2 regions of the Bacillus sp. AFS053548 genome follow, and region 2 is predicted to be linked to the other one. Evidence: riboswitches for the same ligand, from Rfam matches in the RefSeq annotation. Region 2 holds a riboswitch; the other holds the start of a gene.
What was found. Region 2 has a riboswitch for cobalamin ahead of metE (5-methyltetrahydropteroyltriglutamate--homocysteine S-methyltransferase). Riboswitches for the same ligand answer to the same signal wherever they lie in the genome.

Region 1 (4,387 bases), on a different contig from region 2:
ACATGTAAAACGACTGCGAGAAAAATTAAGTAAAAGCTCTGAGGATGCTGCGAAAATGATCGTCACTGTTTGGGGAGTCGGTTATAAATTTGAAGTAGGTCAGGAGTAATGATCGTAAGAAGTTTAGTTGGGAAGCTTTGGCTGACAATTATCTTACTAGTCTCTCTTGTATTATCATTCTTGACCTTTGTATTAATAGGATTTTTTGAAAAATTTTATATTGACCTTCAAGTACAGAATATGAAAGATGATGCCACGAAAATTGCACAATTAATAGAAAATGGTCAGCCACTTTCCAATATTGAGTATTTGTCAAATAATATTGTTAGTAGATATTCAAGAGTAATCATTTCTATTGACGGTCAAGAGCCATGGTATTCAAATAATACATATGGGATACAGGAGCTACCTTTTAAAGAAATAAAAAATGATGAAATCTTAAATAAAACGTTAACTGATAATAAAGAGGTCAGTAAAAGACTTGTTTATGGCGAAAATAGTGAGAGAGAAAAATTAGTAGTGGGTGTTCCGTTACATACTAACTCCAAAAATGGAGCTGTATTTATATACCAAACATTACAACCTGTAAAAGTGATGATTCATCAAACGACTAATTTTGTCTTGCTCGCGGCATCGATTGGGATCGTGTTAACAACATTTTTCTCATTCTTTCTTTCTTCTAAAATTACAGCACCTCTTAGAAAGATGAAAGAAGTTGTAAGTAGTATGACTTCAGGAAATTTTAATGTAAAAGTACCAATCCATTCAAATGATGAAATTGGAGAACTTGCGTATTCATTTAATAAGATGAGTAAACAATTAAATTTTAATATGAATGCATTAAAACAAGAGAAAGAGAAAGTCTCTAATATTATTACAAGTATGGTAGATGGTGTAATTTCGATCGATAAAGAAGGTCAAATCGTGACATCAAATCCACCAGCTGAACGTTTTTTGAAAATGCTTAATGATGATCAGTTTGAAGAACCCTCTTCTCTAGTTTTAACGAAGGAACTATTAGATTTATTTGTATTAGTAGTCGAAAGTGAGAAAAAGCAATTTATAGAATTAAATTTCGATCAAGGTAATTGGCAAGTTTTAATGTCGCCCCTTTATAATCAAACAAATATAAGAGGCGTTGTAGCGGTGATTCGGGATGTTACAGAACAAAGACGTTTAGAAAAGATGAGAAAAGATTTTATAGCTCATGTTTCTCATGAACTACGTACGCCTATTTCTTTATTACAAGGTTATAGTGAAGCGATTGTTGATGGTGTAGCAGAATCCAAGGAAGAAATGCAAGAATTGTCACAAATCATTTATGATGAGTCACTTAGAATGGGTCGATTAGTAAATGATTTGTTAGATTTAGCAAGAATGGAGAACGGCTTTACTGAATTAAATAGAGAGTACGTTCCTCTAGTACAATTTGTAGATCGAATTTTACGCAAGTTTAAAGGTTTAGCAAAGGAAAAAAATATTAAGCTCTTTGGAGAAATCGACAACATCTCACATTTAAATATCTACATAGATGAGGATCGAATGGAACAGGTTTTTACAAATTTAATTGATAATGCTATAAGACATACGAATGAAAATGGAAGAATAATTGTTTCTGTAAATCAAAATGAACGATCAACTACATTTAATTTTATTGATTCAGGTGCAGGCATTTCAAATGAAGATTTACCATTTGTATTTGAACGTTTTTATAAAGCGGATAAAGCTCGTACAAGAGGTAGAAGTGGCACAGGTTTAGGTTTATCAATCGTTAAAAATATTGTAACAGCACATGGTGGATCGATTCAGGTCTATAGTGAAGTAGGACAGGGAACGACATTTAAAGTTAAAATACCGCATAATTTACGAATGAACGAAAAAGATGTAGAGTAATCTTGTTTCATATAAAACATATATCCATTAAGTTTAGAGACAAAATCTCTGCTAAACACATAAAAAAACAAAAAAAGGCTAGTAAAATAATAAACATCTAAAGAAAATAATTGAATTCTTACCAAATTTATCTTACGATTGAATTAATGAAATAATGATGAGTTTAGTGCAAGTTTTTGCTTAAAAGGGAATCTGGTATAATCCAGAACTGTCCCCGCAACTGTAATGTGGACGAAACGAATAGCCACTGTTCGAATGAATGGGAAGGTCGGAGTAGGTTGAAACAAAGTCAGTAGACCTGCTAAATTCATCCTTGTTCAATTCTTCGGGGAGTAAGAATTTGAAGCAGCAGTTGCAAGACTTCTTGTATATAAATGTTGTTTCAGCCCCGTTCAAAATGAATGGGGTTTTTTTTATGCTTTCCAAATATATTAGGAGGATTTAAATGAAGAAGTTTTTATCAAGTTTGATCATTATGTTATTGTGTTTAGGATTATTTGGTTGTAATAATGATACGACACAAAAAAAATCGAATGTAAGTAAGAGTGAACAAGCAATTTTTCCAATGACTGTAAAAGATGCAACGAACAAAGAAATTAGCTTTAAAGAGGCACCTAAAAGAATAGTATCACTTATTCCAAGTAATACTGAAATCTTGTTTTCTATTGGTGATGGCAAGGATGTAGTAGGGGTAACAGATTTTGACAATTATCCAAAAGAAGTAAAGTCAATTGATAAAGTTGGCGGAAATAATGCCGATATGACATATAATGTTGAAAAAATTATTTCATTAAAACCTGATTTAGTTTTAGCACATGAATCAAGTTTAGGAATTTCTGCTGACGGTTTAGAACAGATAAAACAAGCGGGGATTAATGTTTTTGTCGTGAAAAATGCTGCAACTATTAATGATGTGTATGATACAATTCAACAAGTTGGAGAAATCACGGGAAAAACTGAGCAATCGAAAAAAGTAGTTACTGGTATGAAAACAAAATTAGATGAAATTAGCAAAAAAACAGCTAAAGCAACTACAAATCCAAAGGTTTGGCTTGAGATATCAGGACCACCAGAAATATATACAGCAGGTAAAGGTACGTTCCTAGATGAAATGCTTTCGATTGTTCATGCTAAAAACGTAGCTGAAAGTGAAAAAGGTTGGGTTAAGTATAGTGAGGAATCAGCAATTAAAGCGAATCCTGATGTGATTTTAACAACTTATGGATATTATGTTCCAAATTTAGAAAAAACTGTAATGGCTAGAAAAAACTGGCAAACAGTAAACGCAATTAAAAATCACCGTGTATATGATGTAAATTCAGATACAACATCTAGACCTGGTCCAAGACTTGCAGAGGGAGTCGAAGCAATTGCAAAGGCGGTTTACCCAGAGCTTTATAAATAATACATATTCAATCTTTTTAATTCCAATTATCTTATTAATTTTTTTATTTATTTTAGGGGTTTCGATCGGTTCTACATCGATTCCCTTTTCTTCTATTATTTCTAGCTTTTCAGATGCTCTATTTAAAACAGATTATGTTCCAGCTGATATTCAAACAATTGTCATGAATATACGAGTGCCAAGGGTTATGTTAGCTGGATTAGTCGGTGCGTGCCTTTCGTTGGCAGGTGTTGCATTTCAGGGAATACTTAAAAATCCATTAGCTGATCCTTTTACTTTAGGTGTTTCTTCAGGCGCCTCTGTAGGAGCTGTTATAGTTTTGTTTTTCCAAATAAGCTTACCTTTTGTAACATATTTCACATTGCCACTTGTTAGTATATTATTTGGGTTTGGCACACTCATCTTATTAATACTATTTGTTAGAAAACTAGATCGATCTCTTAGTGTAGAGACAATTATATTAGGTGGCATTATAATAAGTTCATTTTGTTCTGCATTATTATCATTATTTATAACTTTTTCAAATAATGAATTACGTGTAGTAATTGGATGGTTAATGGGTAATATTGGTGGAAGGGGCATTCAGTACTCTCTTAGTTTATTACCGTTTTTAATCATTTCTTTCTTAATTTTATTTAGTCAAAATAGGCAGTTAGATGCGATGACATTTGGTAGTACAAATGCAAAACATATCGGAATTGATGTAAAAAAATCCACTTATTTAATTTTGTTAACAGGTAGTATTTTATCTGGTGCAGCAGTAGCAGTATCGGGAACAATTGGATTTGTAGGATTAGTTGTTCCGCATTTTACTAGAACTATGGTAGGGCCATTACACAAAAAATTACTTCCATTATCGATGATCAATGGCGCAATATTTTTAATCGGGTCTGACATATTATCAAGAGTTGTATTAGCCCCAAGAGAGTTACCAATCGGGGTAATTACATCTTTAATTGGTGCTCCAATATTTGCTTTTATATTACTATCTTTGAAAAGAAATAGGGGAAAAGTATGATCAAATGTCAAGATATCTCATATTCATATGATGGAATTCATACTGATTTGGATGAACTGTCTTATTCTATT
Region 2 (4,387 bases):
AGCTTTTGTTTTTGGAATTATTATTGTAAACGCAATTAAAGGAAAAGGAGTTACTACTAAAAAACAGCTTATGATCGTTTGTGGAAAGTCAACAGCAATAGCTGCCTCACTTTTAGCAATAATCTATTCAGCTCTTACATATATGGGGGCTTCTAGTGTTGAGAAACTTGGTCGATTAGATAATGGAGCTGAAGTTTTAGCGAAAGTATCAGACTATTATTTTGGTTCTTATGGGGCAATATTATTAGGTTTAATGATTACAGTGGCATGTTTGACTACAAGTGTAGGTCTAATCACTGCTTGTTCTACTTTTTTTCAAGAATTGTTTCCAGCCATTTCTTACAAAAAAATTGCGATCATTATGACTGTATTTAGTACACTTATAGCAAATATAGGGTTAACACAGCTAATTAAAGTTTCAATTCCTGTATTAATGACACTATATCCTATCGCTATATCCTTAATTTTCTTAACATTCTTACACTATACTTTTCAAGGTAGGTCAGAAGTGTATCAAGGCAGTTTGATCTTAACTTTTATTGTGAGTCTATTTGATGGGTTAAACTCTGCTGGAATACAAATTGAAGTAATTCATCATTTTTTCAATAAGTACCTCCCGTTGTATAGTTTAGGTTTAGGTTGGATATTTCCAGCTATTATTGGTGGTTTTATTGGTTATTTTATTAGTATTTTACTTAAGAAAAATAAGGAAAATATTCCTAGTTCAATTCGAAAGATAAGTTAATTATAGGAACATAAAGAAGCTTTTTAACTGTAAATATTCTTAATAAGTTAGTAATGGTTTTAGGGGAGAAGTTTTTAAGATTGATTCAAAAAGTGACACTTGTTTCATCAGAAAGGGGAGGAAGTAGAATGGCACAAAAGGAATTGAAAAAAGGTTTGAAAGCGCGCCATATTCAGATGATTGCTTTGGGCGGAACAATCGGTGTAGGTTTATTTATGGGTTCAACGAGTACAATTCATTGGACAGGCCCATCAGTAATGCTTGCTTATGCAATTTCGGGGATTTTTATCTTCTTCATTATGCGTGCAATGGGGGAAATGCTATACCTAGAGCCAAGTACAGGTTCATTTGCGACATTTGGCCATAAATATATACACCCTTTAGCAGGGTATATGACTGCTTGGAGTAATTGGTTCCAGTGGGTTATCGTTGGAATGTCAGAAATTATTGCAGTTGGGGCATATATGAAGTATTGGTTTCCAGACCTACCTGCTTGGATACCAGGAATTATTGCAATTGTGATTCTTGGTGCAGCAAATTTAATTTCCGTTAAATCATTTGGTGAATTTGAATTTTGGTTTGCAATGATTAAAGTCGTTACGATTTTATTAATGATTGTTGCAGGGTTTGGTCTTATTTTCTTCGGTCTTGGAAACGGTGGAAATGCGATTGGTTTATCTAACCTTTGGAAAAATGGCGGATTCTTTACAGGTGGTTGGTCAGGTTTCTTCTTTGCACTTTCACTAGTTGTTGGAGCTTATCAAGGCGTTGAATTAATTGGTATTACAGCTGGAGAAGCAGAAAATCCGAAAAAAACGTTAAAAGAAGCGATCCAAAGTCTTATTTGGCGTATTTTAATCTTCTATATTGGTGCTATTTTTGTAATTGTAACAGTTTTCCCTTGGGATCAACTAAATTCGATTGGTAGCCCGTTTGTTGTAACTTTTGCAAAATTTGGTATTACAGCTGCAGCTGGAATTATTAACTTTGTCGTAATCACTGCTGCATTGTCTGGTTGTAACAGTGGTATTTATAGTGCAGGTCGCATGCTTTATACATTAGGTATAAATGGACAAGCACCAAAATATTTTACAAAAGTCTCAAATAACGGAGTGCCTTTATTCGGTACGATCGGTGTACTAATTGGTCTAGTAATTGGCGTTATTTTAAATTTTATTGCACCAAAAAACTTATTCGTGTATGTATACAGTGCAAGTGTACTTCCTGGGATGATCCCATGGTTTGTCATTTTAATTAGTCATATTCGTTTCAGAAAAGTAAAAGGAGATGAAATTAAAAATCATCCTTTTAAAATGCCTTTTGCACCATTTACTAACTACTTAACATTAGCCTATTTAGTTATGGTATTAATCGGTATGTGGTTTAATGATGACACACGTATCTCACTTATTGTAGGGATTATTTTCTTGGCAATCCTTGTCATTTGTTTCTATGCTTTTGGTATCGGAAAACGTGAACCATTAGATGCTCAAGCAGATGAAGAAATAGCTAATTAATACATCACTTAGTTTGATGGTAAGATGTTCCTTTGAAAAATAGCTATTCAATAAAAATATAAATTTGATAAACAATCAATGCGTTCGTATGATTAGATCAAACAGTAATTAAACTGGATGAAATTATTATACGAACGCATTTTTTAATTACCTGAATAACTAAATCGACAGCATTTATTTAACCCAAAATAAAAATTTTTTTAAATTAGTACGAAAAATAAAAAATAAATATTTTGACTATTTTTGCATTTTATGACAAAATGATGAAAACTAAATAGTAGGGAATAGGTGTAAATGAAGTTCAAAGTTTGAAATCATTTACTTAAAAGGGAAGTTTGGTTTAATTCCAACACGGTCCCGCCACTGTAATAGAGGAGTAAATATGAAGATGCCACTTATTAATATAGGGAAGGCTTTTATTTACAAAGATTCTTAAGTCAGGAGACCTGCCTATTCTAACGACGCTGTTTGACCTACGAGAGATAGGGAGGTGCCTTATGGAAAGAAAGCTTAAGTTAACGTATTCTAATTATTTATGTTTTCCAACTTAAAGGCATTTTTGTCTCTTATGAGATAAAAATGCTTTTTTATTTTAGTTAAAAGGAGAGGGAAAAGATGGTACAAATAAGTAATCTAGGATATCCGAGAATTGGTGAAAATCGTGAGTGGAAAAAAACGTTAGAAAGCTTTTGGCAAAAGAAAATTAATCAAGAAGAATTTGAGAAGGAAATGAAATCACTGAGATTAAGCTCAATAAAGAAACAGCACGATTTAGGTGTGGAGCTAGTCCCTGTAAACGATTTTACGATTTATGATCATGTGTTAGATTTTGCTACTATGTTTGGTTGGATTCCTGGTCGATTTGGTCAAGTAAATGAAAGACCAAGTCTAGATACGTATTTTGCATTAGCAAGGGGTAGTAAAAACATTGTAGCTTGTGAAATGACGAAATGGTTTAATACAAACTATCACTATATCGTTCCTGAATATCAAAAAGAGAAGCAATCTAAATTGCTATTCAATAAGCCATTAGAAGCATACAAAGAGGCTTTAATTGAGCTTGGTATAAAAACGAAACCTGTCATTCTAGGAATCTATTCATTTGTACAGTTAGCAAAAGGTTACCAGGAAGAAGAAAAACGAAACATAATAAATAATCTAGTAAACCTTTATATACAAATGCTTAAAGAGCTAGAGAATGAAGGTGTTGAATGGGTCCAAATTGATGAACCATGTTTTGTGTTAGAAGAGTCAAGCAAAGATATTCGTTTTATGAAAGAAGTATATGATCAAATCGCAAAAGCTGTACCTACATTATCAATCATGCTTCAAACTTACTTTGAAGCAGTTGAACAATATAAAGAACTAATTTCATTCCCAGTAGCAGGCATTGGTCTTGATTTTGTTCACGGTAAAGATGGAAATTTAGAGTCGATCCTGAAGTACGGATTTCCAAATGACAAGGTACTAGGCGTAGGAATACTTAATGGGCGTAATATTTGGAGAAATGATTTAAATGATTCCATTGATTTTTTAAATTCTCTTAAAAAAGAAATAAGTCCAAAAGATTGGTGGATTCAACCGTCTTGTAGTTTGCTTCATGTACCAGTTACAAAAGTTGAAGAGAATTTATTAAATGAAACATTGTTCGAGGCATTATCGTTTGCCGATGAAAAATTAGAAGAGTTAGTTATACTAAAAAGTTTATTAATAAACAAAGCGAGCATGTTTGATAATGAAGTTAAATATGCAAGTAATTGTTTAGGAAATTTAAAACAACTTAGCGAAAAAAATCATTTAACTCGTGATGAATTAGAATCCATTAATGAAGAAGATTTTAGAAGACCAGTACCATTCCATTTAAGATATCCATTACAAAATAAAGTAATGAATTTACCGATTTTACCAACGACTACAATTGGAAGTTTCCCTCAAACGAAGGAAATTAAACAAATAAGACAGCAATGGCGCAAAAGAACGATCGATGATTCAGAATATATGAATCAAATTAAATTGAAAATTAAAGAATGGATTGAAATTCAAGAAAATATTGATATGGATGTATTAGTACATGGTGAGTATGAGCGTACGGATATGGTTGAATATTTTGGTGAGAAACTAGAGG

Region 1: it holds a riboswitch for cobalamin, as region 2 does, so the genes downstream of both, CN946_RS04625 (ABC transporter substrate-binding protein) here and metE (5-methyltetrahydropteroyltriglutamate--homocysteine S-methyltransferase) in region 2, are expected to answer to the same signal.

Annotation. Positions count from the first base shown of each region.
Region 1 covers NZ_NUHI01000006.1:159,935-164,321, forward strand. Annotated here, with positions in the region: gene CN946_RS04615 (response regulator transcription factor) at 1-109, shown strand, start outside; gene CN946_RS04620 (ATP-binding protein) at 109-1,893, shown strand; cobalamin riboswitch at 2,041-2,213, shown strand; gene CN946_RS04625 (ABC transporter substrate-binding protein) at 2,339-3,298, shown strand; gene CN946_RS04630 (FecCD family ABC transporter permease) at 3,264-4,316, shown strand; gene CN946_RS04635 (ABC transporter ATP-binding protein) at 4,313-4,387, shown strand, end outside.
Region 2 covers NZ_NUHI01000026.1:42,684-47,070, reverse strand. Annotated here, with positions in the region: gene brnQ (branched-chain amino acid transport system II carrier protein) at 1-745, shown strand, start outside; gene CN946_RS13705 (amino acid permease) at 874-2,262, shown strand; cobalamin riboswitch at 2,532-2,730, shown strand; gene metE (5-methyltetrahydropteroyltriglutamate--homocysteine S-methyltransferase) at 2,878-4,387, shown strand, end outside.